2 regions of the Gordonia caeni genome follow, and region 2 is predicted to be linked to the other one. Evidence: riboswitches for the same ligand, from Rfam matches in the RefSeq annotation. Region 2 holds a riboswitch; the other holds the start of a gene.
What was found. Region 2 has a riboswitch for cobalamin ahead of ABD732_RS06590 (ABC transporter substrate-binding protein). Riboswitches for the same ligand answer to the same signal wherever they lie in the genome.
Positions count from the first base shown of each region.

Region 1: it holds a riboswitch for cobalamin, as region 2 does, so the genes downstream of both, ABD732_RS08660 (ABC transporter substrate-binding protein) here and ABD732_RS06590 (ABC transporter substrate-binding protein) in region 2, are expected to answer to the same signal.

Region 1 is NZ_BAAAZW010000004.1:322,010-329,228, reverse strand. Features, by position in the region: gene ABD732_RS08690 (glutaminase) at 1-796, shown strand, start outside; gene ABD732_RS08685 (metallophosphoesterase family protein) at 815-1,453, opposite strand; gene ABD732_RS08680 (ABC-F family ATP-binding cassette domain-containing protein) at 1,571-3,223, shown strand; gene ygiD (4,5-DOPA-extradiol-dioxygenase) at 3,210-3,995, opposite strand; gene ABD732_RS08670 (LLM class flavin-dependent oxidoreductase) at 4,077-5,099, opposite strand; gene ABD732_RS08665 (GNAT family N-acetyltransferase) at 5,151-5,507, opposite strand; cobalamin riboswitch at 5,561-5,747, shown strand; gene ABD732_RS08660 (ABC transporter substrate-binding protein) at 5,776-6,741, shown strand; gene ABD732_RS08655 (FecCD family ABC transporter permease) at 6,804-7,219, shown strand, end outside.
Region 2 is NZ_BAAAZW010000003.1:310,258-317,476, reverse strand. Features, by position in the region: gene ABD732_RS06610 (DUF2461 domain-containing protein) at 1-454, shown strand, start outside; gene ABD732_RS06605 (hypothetical protein) at 432-1,247, opposite strand; gene ABD732_RS06600 (ABC transporter ATP-binding protein) at 1,244-2,065, opposite strand; gene ABD732_RS06595 (FecCD family ABC transporter permease) at 2,062-3,156, opposite strand; gene ABD732_RS06590 (ABC transporter substrate-binding protein) at 3,153-4,250, opposite strand; cobalamin riboswitch at 4,273-4,504, opposite strand; gene ABD732_RS06585 (hypothetical protein) at 4,568-5,191, shown strand; gene ABD732_RS06580 (AMP-binding protein) at 5,236-6,858, opposite strand; gene ABD732_RS06575 (lipid-transfer protein) at 6,922-7,219, opposite strand, start outside.

The sequences.
Region 1 (7,219 bases), on a different contig from region 2:
CTACCGCAATCGCGCGCTGGCCAACATGCTGCGCGCCCACGACATCATCGGCGAGGATCCGCTGGTCGCCGTGGCCGGATACACCCGGCAGTGCTCGCTGCTGGTCAACGTCGACGATCTCGCGGTGATGGCCGCGACGTTGGCCAACCGGGGCATCAATCCGGTGACCGGGGCGCCGGTGGTGTCGGCGAAGGTGGTGCGCCAGACCCTCAGCGTGATGGCCACCTGCGGCATGTACGACGGTGCCGGCGACTGGATGACCCGCGTCGGGGTGCCGGCCAAGAGCGGTGTGGCCGGTGGCCTGATCGGTGCGCTGCCCGGGCAGGCCGGCATCGCCACCTTCTCCCCGCGGCTGGACCGGCACGGCAACAGCGTGCGCGGCGTGGAGCTGTTCGAGCGGTTCACCGCGGACATGGGCATGCACCTGATGGAGGTGCCGCCGGCCGCGCCGGCGGTGATCCGGGACCGGCGGGTGCTGGGAGCCGGGCACGGGAAAGTGCTGCTGCTGGCCCTGCAGGGCGACATCCGCTTCGCCGGCGGCGAACGTGTGGCCCGCGAGTTCCAGGAGCGCCCGCCCGCCGAGAAGCGCGTGGCGATCAGCCTGCGGCGCGTGTCCTCGGTGGACGACGTCGCGCGCCGGATGCTGCTCGAAGCCGTCCGTCGCCTGACCCTCGACGGGCACGACGTCTACCTGATCGACCCCGACACCGTGCTGCCCGACCCCGAGCCGGGCACCGGCGGCCGGGTGACGGTGTACCGCCACGTCGACGAACTCGAGGCCGGTTCGGACGACTGACCCGGCGACCGGCCGGTCTCAGTCCGTTCGGGGCCACGGCAATCGATCCAGGTCCGCCGGACCGGCCTCGATCAGCGCGACGAGGTCGGCTTCGCTCACCGGGATCCCGCCCCAGGCGTCCACTCCGACGTTGATCATCCGGCCACGCTGGCGCCAGCTGTCGTGCACGTGGCCGCAGAGCAGCCACGAGCCGTCGTCGACTGGGCGCCACCGCGCGAGCTTGTCGGCGCGCTCGTGTTCGTGCGGCTCGTCATAAGCGCCCTTGTCGGGGTAGGGGAAATGCGAAACCTGCACCGTCACACCGTTACTCAGAGTGAGCGCGGTGTCGGTGGGGATCAGCCGGGTGAGCCGGCAGCGCTCGCGGTAGACGTCGGCGAAGCGCTCGCTGCGCGCTGGCCCGTTGAGGGGATGGCAGCGGTCGTGGTTGCCGGCCACCAGGGTGACGTCGGCACCGATCCGCGCGAGGTTGGGCAGGGTGTCGTCGATACGGCCCATCGCGACGTCGCCGAGATGCCACAGGTCGCGGTGGTCGCCGAGGGTGGCGCGGGCGTGGGCCACCAGATCGGCGTCCATCTGCTCCGTGTCGTCGTACGGCCGCCCGCAGTACCTGATGATGTTCGCGTGCCCGTAGTGGGTGTCGGAGGTGAAGTACCGCACGGGCGCCCCTCTCGTCGTCGATACGTGAGTCCGTGACATCCATCCTGCCCGCACTGCGGTCCTGGGGTGGGGGCCTCGGCGTGGGGGACCGATCACCGGATGGGAGACGATGGGGGCATGACCGCAACGCTCGTCGCCAAAGACGTCACCGGTGGGTACGCGCACCGCGTCCTGTTCGACCGGCTGGATCTGACGGTCGCCCCCGGCGACGTGGTGGGGGTGGTCGGTGCCAACGGGGCGGGGAAGACGACGCTGCTGCGCATTCTGGCCGGCGACCTGGCTCCGCTGGAGGGCACGGTGTCGCGTGCACCGGCGGACGCCTTCGTGGGCTGGCTACCGCAGGAACATCAGCGCGTGCCGGGGGAGACCGTCGGGCAGTACGTCGCCCGGCGCACCGGCTGCGCCGCGGCGACCGTTGCCATGGACGCCGCGGCCGACGCGCTCGCCGATCCGGGCGCTCCGGCCGCCGCGGCGGATCGGTATGCGGCGGCCCTGGATCACTGGCTGGCCACCGGCGCACCGGATCTGGACGAGCGACTGTCGGGGGCGTTGGCGGACCTGGGGCTGGACACCGGAACGGCGCCGGGCGAGACGCTGATGACCGAACTGTCCGGCGGGCAGGCGGGACGCGTGGGCCTGGCGGCGCTGCTGTGCTCGCGCTTCGACGTGGTGCTGCTCGACGAGCCGACCAACGACCTCGACCTGGACGGGCTGGCCCGGCTCGAAGAAGTGGTGCGCGGCATGCGCGGCGGCGTGGTGCTGGTCAGCCACGACCGGGAGTTCTTGTCGCGCAGCGTGACCCGCGTTCTCGAACTGGATCTGGCCCAGCACACCAACACCGTCTTCGGCGGCGGGTACGACAGCTACCTGGAAGAGCGCGAGGTGGCGCGGCGGCATCGGCGCGAGGAGTACGAGGAGTACGCGGACCGCAAATCCGACCTGGTCGCGCGGGCGCGCACCCAGCGCGAATGGTCCAGCCAGGGCGTGCGCAACGCCATCCGGAAAGCGCCCGACAACGACAAGATCCGGAAGCGCGCCGCCAGCGAGTCCAGTGAGAAGCAGGCGCAGAAGGTCCGACAGATGGAGAGCCGGATCGCGCGGCTGGAAGAGGTGGCCGAACCGCGCAAGGAATGGGTCCTGGAGTTCACCATCGGTGCGGCGCCGCGCTCCAGCTCCGTGGTCGCCACCTTGAACGAAGCCGTGGTGCAGCAAGGGGATTTCACCCTCGGCCCGGTGTCGATCCAGGTGAACGCCGGGGAGCGGATTCAGATCACCGGGCCCAACGGGGCGGGCAAGTCGACGCTGTTGCGGCTGCTGCTGGGGCAGATCGCGCCGGATGCCGGGACGGCGCACCTCGGGGCGAACGTCGCCGTCGGCGAGATCGACCAGTCGCGCGGGCTGTTCACCGGCGACCGGCAGCTCGCCGCGCGTTTCGAGGAACTGATGCCCGACATGACGACCGCTGACGTGCGCACCCTGCTCGCCAAGTTCGGCCTGCGCGCCGATCACGTCGACCGGCCGGTCGACGGGCTGTCACCGGGGGAGCGCACCCGGGCGGCGCTCGCGCTGCTGCAGGCGCGGGGCACCAACGTGCTGGTGCTCGACGAGCCCACCAACCATCTCGACCTGCCCGCCATCGAACAACTCGAATCGGCGCTCGCCTCCTACGACGGCGCCCTACTGCTGGTGACCCACGACCGGCGCATGCTGGCCACCGTCGACGTCGACCGGCGCTGGCATGTCGAAGACGGCCGCGTCAGCGAGCTGTGAGCAGCTCCGGGTCGAGCCCGAGGGTGTAGGCGGCCATCGAGATCGAGCCCGCGGTGTAGCCGTCGACCAGCAGATCGAGGGGCTCGGCGTCGGCGATACCGGCCACGTAGAGCAGCGGCAGGAAGTGGTCGGGGGTGGGCACGGAACGGGCGAAGTCCGGGTGGGCCTGCAGGTCGAGGACGTCGCCGGGGGAGCGGGTCAATATCTCGGCGGCGGCGTCGTCGAACCGGCGCGCCCAGTCGAAACCGGTGTCGGCGCTGCGGAAATCGATGGTGCGCAGGTTGTGCACGATGTTCCCGCTGCCGATGATGAGCACTCCCTGATCGCGCAGCGGGGCCAGCTTGCGGCCCAGCTCCAGGTGGTGGTCGTAGTCCTTGAACGAGTTGAGCGAGAGCTGCACCACCGGGATCGAGGCGTCGGGGAAGGCGTGCCGCAGCACCGACCAGGTGCCGTGGTCGATGCCCCAGCTGTCGATGTCCTGGCCCACCCACGTCGGTTTCACCACGTCGGCCACCTGCTCGGCCAGCTCGGGTGATCCGGGGGCCGGGTACTCCACGTCGAAGAGCTCCTGGCTGAAGCCGAAGAAGTCGTGAATGGTCCGTGGCCGCGGCATCGCGGTGACCGCGGTGGCGTTGGTGTACCAGTGCGCGGAGATCACCAGGATCGCACGCGGCGTGGGGACGGCTCGCCCGAACGCCTCCCACGATTCGGTGTACCGGTTGCGGTCCAGGGCGTTCGTCGGACTGCCGTGCCCCACGAAGGCCACCGGCATCCGTCCGCCGGGTGAACTGTCTGTGGTCGTATCGATGGTGCTCATGGGGTGTGCCGCCTCTGCTGGGTGCTGGTGCCGATGCTACGCCAGCATGTCCTTGACCAGCGGAACCACGCGTTCGCCGTACAGCTCGATGGAGCGGCGCTGGGCGGCGTGCGGGACGGGCTGGTCGTACTTCAGGTCGAAGCGGTCCACTTTCAGCGTGCCCAGGGTCCGGACGATCTTCCGGGCGACGGTCTCCGGGGATCCGAGATACAGGGCGCCCTGATGGATCTCGCGCTCGAAGTCGCCGGGGACCGGGTCGGGCCAGCCGCGTTCACGGCCCAATTGCCGCCGGAACTCCAGCCAGCCGTCGTAGGTCACCTCGCGGGCCTCCTCGTCGGTCTCGGCCACCAGCCCCGGCGAGTGCACGGCGACCGGAGCGCGCGGCACCCCGAACTCGTCCTGGGCGCGCTCGAACAGATCGATGTACGGCGCGAACCGATCGGCCGAGCCGCCGATGATCGCCAGGAACAGCCCGAAGCCGTAGCGCGCGGTGCGCACCACCGACTCGGGGCTGCCGCCGACCCCCACCCAGGCGCGGATGCCGTTCTCGGTGACCGGGTAGACGCGCTGGTCGCGCAGCCCGGCCCGGGTGGAACCGGACCAGGTGACCGGCTCCTCCGTCAAGAGGGCGGACAGCAGTTGCAGCTTCTCCTCGAACAGCACCTCGTAGTCACTCAGGTCGTAGCCGAACAGCGGGAAGGACTCGATGAACGAGCCCCGCCCGGCGACGATCTCGGCGCGACCGTTCGAGACGGCGTCGAGGGTGGCGAACCGCTCGAAGACCCGTACCGGGTCGTCCGAGCTCAGGACGGTGACCGCCGAGCCGAGCCGGATCCGGTCGGTGCGGCCGGCCACCGCCGACAACACCATCTCCGGGCTGGAGACGGCGAAGTCCGGGCGGTGGTGCTCGCCGACGCCGAAGAAGTCCAGGCCGAGCTGGTCGGCGACGACGCCGTCCTCGACCAGATCCCGGATCACCTGGGCGTGCGGCAGCGGCCGGCCCTGCTCGTCTTTGGTGACACCGCCGAAGGTGTCCAGGCCGAATTCGATCTCGCTCATGTCCGGATCAATGGCCGCGCCGCTCCCGATATTCCCGCCGGCGGCGGGCGCTCACTGCTGCCGGTCCTTCACCGCCGCCAGGTGCACCGGCGCCGGGTCGACGACGTGCTCGTCGTACTGCGGATGTTCCGGAAGCCATTTGGCGACGTACGGGCACACCGGAACGATCGTGTAGCCCCGGGCCACCACATCGTCCACGACGCTCTGTACCAGCAGCGACGCCAGTCCCTGGGAGCCGTAGTCGGCGGCGATCGCGGTATGGAAGAGGACGCGCGCGGTGGCGCCGTCGTCGCCGGCGACGTCGACGTACGATTCCTCACCGATCTCGCGGCCGTCGGCCGTGCGGTCGATGAGCACGTAGCGCTGCTCGTCGGGGCGGTGCTCAACGTGAAAACGCTTCTCGGTCATGTGGCCCTCCTGTGGCTACGGTGCTGCGACTACCGGCGCCGGCCACCGGGCTACCATGCCTAGAACGTCGCGGTGTTCGGGAAGTCCGGTGGAAAGCCGGCGCGGTTCTCGCCACTGTAAGCAGGTCCGGAGACGGTTTCGGGAGGAATCCCGGCCACTGGGTGCCATGTGTGCCCGGGAAGGTGCCGTTTCCGGTGGGCCCTGCGTAGCCAGGAGACCGGCCGCGACCGACCACCTTGTACTCCACGAGAATGGAAGGCGGGTAGCCGTGCGCACCCTCTCCTCGATCGCTGCCGTGGTGGCAGCGGCCGCTTTGACCGTTTCCCTCACCGCCTGCGGGACCGATGATTCCCCGCAGGGCACGGGCGCGGTGACACTGCAGAACTGCGGCCGGACGGTCAGCCTGGCGGCACCGGCCACCCGCGGCATCACCGTCAACCAGGGCGCCACCGAATCGGCGCTGGCGATCGGCGCCGAGAAGGACCTGGTCGGCACCGCTTACCTCGACGATCAGATCGCGCCCCAGTTCAAGGAGGCCTACGACTCCGTGCCGGTGCTCGCGCCCAAGTACCCGGACCTGGAGACGGTGCTCGCCGCCAAGCCCGACCTGGTGGCGGCGTCCTATTCGTCGGCCTTCACCGACGGCGGCATCGGCAGCCGGGACGAGTTCGCCGGCCTGGGTATCGCGACCTACGTCTCGCCGTTCGGGTGCGAGAACAAGGACGACCGGCCGGCCCCCTCATGGGATGCGATCGCCGGAGAAGCCTCGGACTACGGCGTGCTGTTCGGGCGCACCGACGAGGCGGACCGCGAGAACCAGCGGATGCGGGAGACGCTGGCCGAGTTGAAGACCGCCGATGCCGGGCGCGGCACCAGCGTGCTCTGGTGGGACGCGGGCACCGATACGCCGTCGGTCGGCGCCGGTGACGGCGGACCGCAGCTCATCATCGACGCGGTCGGTGCGACGAACATCTTCGCCGGCCTGTCCGGCAACTGGACCGACGCGAGCTGGGAGCAGGTGGTCAAGGCCGATCCGGACGTCATCGTCCTGATCGACGCGCTGTTCTCCACCGCTGAAGACAAGAAGGCGTACCTGGAGTCCGACCCGGCTCTGCAGAGCCTGACGGCCGTCAAGAACGAGTCGTACCTGGTGGTGCCGTTCTCGGAGTCGACGCCCGGCCCGCGCACCATCGACGGTGCGGTGAAGCTGTCGCAGTACCTGGGCGCGCGCTGATCGGCGTGGCTCCGGCGACGCAGGCGTGGACTGCCAGGTCCGGCCTGGGCTATGCGGCACTGGTGACCGCACTCGTCGCCCTGCTGGTGGTGAGCATCGCAGTCGGCGTCGTCATCGGCTCGGTCGGACTGAGTCTCGGCGAAGTCTTCGCGGCGGTGGGATCGCGGCTGGGACTGCTCGGCGGAGTGGATGCGGCCAACGAGCACATCGTGGTGAACCTGCGGATGCCCCGCGTGGTGACCGCGGCAGCGGTCGGCGCGGGGCTCGCCGTCTGCGGCAACGTCTTGCAGTCGCTGACCGGTAACGTTCTGGCCGATCCGTACCTGCTCGGCATGTCCTCGGGCGCCTCGGTCGGTGCGGTGCTGGCCCTGACCACCGGAATCGGGGCGGGCGCCCTGGCCGGGATCGGCGCGGTCTCGGCGGCGGCGTTCATCGGTGCGATGGGTGCGCTGGGCCTGGTCTTCGCGATCGCCACCAC
Region 2 (7,219 bases):
CTACCGCGACGTCCGCTTCTCGAAGGACAAGACCCCGTACAAGACGCACCAGGGCGCCTTCGTCGCCGCCGCCCCGGCCACCGGCTACTACGTGGAACTGCGCGCGCCCGGTTTCCGCGCCGGCGGCGGCTTCTACCACGCCGAGCCCGACCGGCTGGCCGCCCTGCGCACCGCCATGGATCACCCGCGCCGCGGCGCCGAGCTCGAGGAGATCCTCGCGTCGCTGACCGCGACCGGCTGGGAGATCGGCGGCGACCGTCTCAAGACCGCACCCCGCGGCTGGGACAAGGACCATCCGCGGATCGAGCTGCTGCGCTACAAGTCGCTGACCGCGATGCGCGACTACGGTTTCGACGAGGTGATCCACACCCCCGCACTGGTCGACCGGGTCCGCTCCGACTGGCGCTCACTGGCCCCGCTGATCGACTGGGTCACCGAGCACGGGCGGAGCTGACCGCACCGGCTTCGTCGGCCATGTTCGCGCAGAAGCGCGCCGTCCGCTCGTCGTGGCTCAGCCGCGAACACCACGAGCAGTACTTCCCGTCGGGCGCCGCATACCAGTGGCAGCAGCTCGCGCGGTCGTACTGCAGCCGTTCCCCGAGCGGCCCGAGCAGTGTCCGGAAGCTGCCGCCGCGTTCCAGTCGCGGGTCTACGCCCAGAACCGACTCCGCGCGTTCGGCGACCAGATGGGCCGGGCGGTCCCGCGACATCGTCCGGAAGGCGCCGGCGAATCCGGCCGCCACATTGCCCAGCAGGTTCGGCAGTCCCGGTCCTCCGGCCTTGCGCATCGCCCGGGCGACAGGCAGCAGATGCTCATCGACGACGATGCGCACCAGGTCCTCTGCCGTCGTCCCGGCCAGTCGCGGCCGGGACAGGACGACGGTGTGGGGGCTGCCGTCGACGAACCGCACCCCCACGTTGTCGGCGGTCAGATCGGGCACCCAGCCGTACTCCACCCACGCCAGCGCACCCGCCCCGCACAGCCGGTGGCTGTAGCGCTGGAAGACCAGCGAGGCCGCGTGCCTGCCGACCGGCATGCCCCGATGCCTGGCGTGCAGTTCGATCAACTCTCCGGCCGCCGAGCCGTCCACGAGATCGGCCGCACGAAAGCCCGTCACTTCCCCCTCGATGTCGGTGCCGTCGTGCAGGAGCCGCTGGGCATCGGCCGGATCGGCCGCGCATTCCACGCGGACCGCCGGAATGCTCTTCCGCAGGGCCCGCAGCGACTCCGGCAACGATTCGGTCATGATCGGCTTCTTTCTCGGCCGCCGCCCGGCGGCCGGGGTTCTGCAGTGCGCGTGCGCTGCGGGAGCAGGTAGCGGTCCCCGTCGATCTCGGTGAGCCGGGCAACCGGGCCGTACAGGGTGCGCACCAGTTCTTCGGTGATCGCTTCGCGCGGTGGCCCCAGCTGCTCGATCCGGCCGGCGTGCACCAGAGCCACGTCGTCGCAGTGCGCCGAGGCCAGGTTGAGGTCGTGCAGCACCACGAGCACACCGGCCCCGGCGTCGGCGAGCTCTCCGAGAATGCCCATGATCTGCAGCTGGTAGCGCAGATCCAGGTTGGCCACCGGCTCGTCCAGCAACAGGTACGGCGCACCGGTCACCAGGGCCCGTGCGATCAGCGCGCGCTGCCGCTGCCCGCCCGACAGGTCGGCGAGCGCATCGTCGAGCCGCGTACCGATCCCCACCCGGTCGGCGGCCGAGACGATCCGTTCCAGGGCCGCGGGCCCGCGCACGCCGCGCGGCAGCCCCAGTGCGATCGCGTCGGCCACCGTCAGACCCGATCCCGGTACCGACTCCGATTGCGGGACGTAGCCCAGCAGCCGTGCTCGCGCCGCGGGCGCCATGCCCCGCGTTTGCACACCGTCGACCAGGATGGCGCCCCGGCGCGGCGGCGTGATGCCCAGCACCGCTTTGAGCAGTGTCGACTTGCCGCCGCCGTTCGGGCCGATCACCGCGAGGACTCGACCGGGGTCGAGGTCGAGTCGCACGCCGTCCAGGACAGGCCGACGCCGGCGCCCGTGCGCCACCACGAGATCGCGCACGTGCAGTCCCTGCGCGCTCACCGGCGTGACCATGCGCCCTCCCGGATGATCAGCCACAGGAACATCGGCACCCCGAGGAACGACACGACGATGCCGACCGGCACGATCACCGGGCTGACGATCGTGCGGCCGACGAGATCGGCACCGAGGACCAGCGCGGCACCTACCACCCCGGCGAGCGGCAGGCGATACCGTTCGTCCGCGCCGACCAGCAGCGCCGCGATGTGCGGCGCCACTAGGCCGACGAAGCCGATCACCCCGGTGATGCTGATGACGGTCGCGGCCACGAGCGTCACCAGCACCATCGTCTGGGTGCGCAACCGCCGGACCGGGACCCCGAGACTGAACGCGGTCTCGTCACCGGCGGCCATGCGCATGTACCACCCCGCACGCGCTTGCATGAATCCGCCGGCGACGCCCACGATCACCGCCACCAGAGTGATCTGCGACCAGTTCGCCCGGCCGAGGTCGCCGAAGGTCCAGCGGACGATCGCGGACAGGTCCTGCTCGTCGCTGACGTACTGCAGGACGGCGGTGGCCGCCGCGAACAGGTAGCTCAGCGCGATGCCGGACAGGATCAGGATGGTCGGGCCCATGCGGCCGATCGACGCCAGTCCCATCACCACTGCCGAACACGCGGCCGCCATCACGAAGGCCATGACGACGGTGGCCGTCATCGCCGAGCCGGCGATGGTGAACGTCCCGAGGATCGCCAGGGCCGCGCCGAACGCCGCGGCATTGGAGATGCCGGTGGTGAACGGGCTCGCCATCGGGTTGCCAGTGATGATCTGCATGCCGCAGCCGCACCACGCCAGCCCCGCTCCCGCCGCGATCGCCATGGCGATCCGCGGCAGCCGCAGGTCGACCAGCGCGGTCCACTCGGACCAGTCGAGCGGCTGCGCCCACCGGTCGGCCCCCGGCAGCAGGGTGGCCGCGAGCCGCCCGGTGGTGATGTCGGTGATCCCGTGGACGGTGCCGAGCCAGGCCAGTGCCACCGCGACGAGAGTCGCGGCCGCCAGGATCGACCACCGGCGCCGGGCACGCCCCGCCAGGACCCGACGGACCTCGGCGAGTTCGGTCGCCGGGTCGGCGGCGGCCGTTCCGCCGGTCACCGCATGGCGGGCAGGGTGTGCACGTGCCCGTCGACCGGAGCCATGTCCTGCAGCTTCATCCAGTCGGCGAAGACCTGGTCGGGGTCCAAGTCGGCGGTGTGCTCCGGGTACAGCCACTTGGCGACGTAGGCCGAGCCGACCACCTTGCCCAGGCCGCCGCCGGCGAAGCCCGTCAGGAAGTGGACGTTGCCGTTGCGCACGGCGTCGAGGCCGGTCCAGCCGGGCCGGGAGGTCATCTCAGCCCCGATGGCGTCGAAGTCACCGGCTGCGGGCGGCGTGTACACGCCGGTGTTCTTCAGCGCTCCCCCCGACGTGGTCTTGACGATCAGATCCGGATTCGCGGCCAGCACCGCTTCGGGGTCGACGGCGGCTCCGGCCGGGTCGGCGTCGGCGAAGATGTTGGTGCCGCCGGCCAGGACCACCATCTGGTGCCAGCCGTCGTTCGACGTGCCGGGAACGGCGGTGGTGAACGGGTCGCCGTACTCCCAGTAGACGCTCTTGCGCGGCTGATCGCCGACGGCGTCGGTGATCTGCTGGGAGACCGAGGTGAACATGTCGGTCACCTTCTGGGCGCCGTCCTCGTTGCCGAGGGCCCGCCCCAGGATGTCCATCTGCTTGGGCAGCTCCGCGTTGTCCCAGCCCGTCACGGTGACCACTTTGATTCCCGCCGGCTCCAGCTTGGCCGCGTACTCGTCCACCGAGCCGTTCCGGGGCAGGATCAGCGCCTGGGGCGCCAGTTCGATGATCTTCTCCAGGTTCAGGTCGCTCTGGCCCTTGCCGATCACCTCATCGGGATCGAACTGCGGCCAGTAGGCGCGGTCCTGGGCGGTGTTGGTGTCCACTGAGGCCACCGTGTCGATCGACCCCATCGCCCGGATGAGTTCCACGTTGTAGCGGTTGGCGACGACGACCTTCGTCAGCGGTCCGCTCAGTTCGACGGTGCGCCCGGCGTCATCGACGAGTTCGATGCTCGTCGCCGCCTCGTCCGGCCGGTCCGGGATGGAGCAGCCGGCCAGCACGATCGCCGGCAGTAGGGCGAGCAGGATGACCAGGGGCCGGACGATCGACGTCGTCCGGCGCTGAATGTTCTTCATTTGTCGGTGGCTCCTCGGCCTCACGTAGGTGTACGCACCGGCAGGTATTCGGACTCGGGGCATGTCGCGGGCACGCTCGTGGCGGACGTCCGCGGTTCTCCTTCGCCGTCGCTTCCCGGGTGCGTGGCACCCAGTGCTCGATGACGGCGTCGTTCCCTTTCACCGCTGCGGGACAGTTCCGGATTCTCACCGGATTCCCTCTTGCGACGCCGCGGGCCGTGGGCCCCCGGCGTACCGGTCATTCCGGATCTTATCGACCGCCCCGACGACTCCTCCATCAGGCCACCCCGGCGATCATCTCCTGGCAGGATCGACCCATGTCCGACGCCGACCGGCGGCCCGAACTCGAGACCGTCACCTCGCACGACGATGTGGCCGGGCTCGGGGTGCCGGTCGACATCGACGAGATCGAGGCGACGATCACCGTCGAGCGTGAAGCCCTGACCGCACTGATCTGGGCGCCCGCCGACCTGACGACGGCCGTGGTGCACGCGCTCGTCGGGGACGTCGGCGCGCGCGACGGTCCGGGGGTGATCGCCTCGTCGGCACCGCTGTTCTACCTGCCCGACCACGGGGCCGTGTTCGCGCGCATCATCGATTCCGTCGACGCCGGCGCACCGTTGGCTCCCGGCGACCTGGCGAGCGCCTTCGCCGTCACGGAGACCACCGCCGGATTCCGGAACCTGCTGATGGAGCTGGCCTCCCCCAATCCGGCCGGACCGTGGCCGCTGCCCACCGATGCGGATCTGCCGCGGCTGGCACTGGCCGTGGTCGACCAGTGGCATCGGCGCGGCTACCGCGCCCTGCTCGACCGGATGGGCACCGTCCTGGTGACCGAACGCAGCGACGATCTCGGCCCGCACTGGGAGGCGCTGAGCCGGCACCAGCGGTCGGCCGAAAAGACCCGGGACGCCGTGCGCGCCGCACTGGCCGCGCTCTGACGTCCCGGGTCTTCAGGTTCGGGTCCGGGGCTTTCGGGTCCGGGTCAGGCGGTGACGGCCTCCGCGGCCGCCTTGGCCCACCGGTAGTCGGCCTTGCCGGCCGGGGTGCGGCGCACCTCGTCGACCACCACCAGGCTGCGCGGCACCTTGTACCGGGCCAGGCTCTGCCGGCAGAACTCCTGCACTTCCTCCAGGCTCGGCTCGGTCTCGTCCTCGGCGATCTGCACCACCGCGGCGACGGCCTGCCCGTACTTGGCGTCTGGCACCGGCACCACCAGGGCGTCGGAGATCGCCGGGTGACCGTGCAGGGCGGCCTCCACCTCTTCGGCGTACACCTTCTCGCCGCCGGTGTTGATGCACTGGCTGCCGCGGCCCAGGAAGACGATGCCGCCGTCGTCGTGCACGTAGCCCATGTCGCCCAGCACCGAGATGCGGGTGCCGTCCTCCATGGTCGGGAAGGTGCGCGCGGTCTTCTCCGGATCCTTGTAGTAGCCGAGCGGGATGTTGCCGACGCGGGCGATGTAGCCGACCTCGTTCGGGGTGGTGATCCGGTTGAACCGCTCGTCCACCACCATCATGCGCGCGGTGTCGGGCACCTTGAGGTTGCCGTTCTCGTCGAGCACGATCTCACCGTCGTTGCCGGACTCGGAGGCACCGAAGTTGTCGCGCAGCATCAGTTCCGGCTTCACCGCGAGGAAGCGGTCGCGCACGCTCTTGCTCCAGATGGCGCCGCCGGAGGCGATGGAGAACAGCGTCGAGAAATCCACCTCTCCCGCGCGCCGCTCCATCTCCTCCACCAGCGGCATGCCCATGGCGTCGCCGACGATGAGGATCATCTGGGTCTGATCGCGCGGGATGTTCGCGACGATCTTCTCCGGATCGAAGTCGCGCTCCAGGATCAGCCGGCCACCCAGGCTCAGGAACGTGAACAGCGAGTACGAGGCGGCGCCGTGCATCAGCGGAGCGGCGATCAGGAACGACAGCGACGGGAAGTTCTGGACCTCGCGGGCCAGCTCCTCGTAGCTCTCCCGCGGCGGCCCGTACGGGTTGCCGCCGGAGATCGGCTTGCGGAAGAAGTCGTCGTGCTGCCACATGACGCCCTTCGGGTAGCCGGTGGTACCGCCGGTGTAGATCAGGTACAGCTCTTCGCCGGTGCGCTCGGGGAAGTCCCGCTCGGTGGACTGCTCGGCCCACTCGGCGAAGTCGACCAGCTCCACGGTCCGGCCGCCGGGCTGCTCGCCGACGGCGGCGGCCAGCTCGTCGGTCACGTCGCCGATCACGAAGACGGTGCGCAGCTCGGGCAGCTTGGAGACCAGATTGGCCAGGATGCGCTGGTGTTCGGGCAGTTCGACGATGATCGCCGCCGAATCGGAGTTGTCGAAGATGTACTCCAGCTCCGGCTCGGTGTACCGGTAGTTGATGTTCACCGGAACCGCACCGATCTTGAGCATGCCGAGCAGCGCGGTCACGTGCTCGACGCTGTTCTTCAGGTACAGCGCCACCTTGTCGTCGCGGCCCACACCGTGCGCGGCCAGCAGGTGCGCCACCTGGTTGATCTGCAGGTCCAGGTCGGCGTAGGTGAAACCTTCACCGTCGTAACTCAGCAGGACCCGGTCGGGAACCGCGTCTGCGACGGTCTCGAAAACGGTGGCCAGGTTGAACTTCATTGCGATCTCCTTGGGAGGCGGTCGGGCCGGTGGGGGCTGGTGGGTGGTCGGGGCTGGAGTAGATCAGTCGGTGGTCAGGATGAGGCCGGAGGTTGGGACGCCGGTGCCCGCGGTCACCAGCGCCGCGGAGGCGCCGTCGACCTGGTTCACCGAATCTCCGCGCAGCTGGCGGACGGCTTCGGCGATGCCGTTCATTCCGTGGATGTAGGCCTCGCCCAGCTGGCCGCCGTGCGTGTTGAGCGGAAGCCTGCCGCCCACCTCCAGGGCGCCGGGCTCGCGGACGAAGTCCTTGGCCTCGCCGCGGCCGCAGAAGCCGAGCTCCTCCAGCTGCAGCAGCGTGTACGGCGTGAAGTGGTCGTAC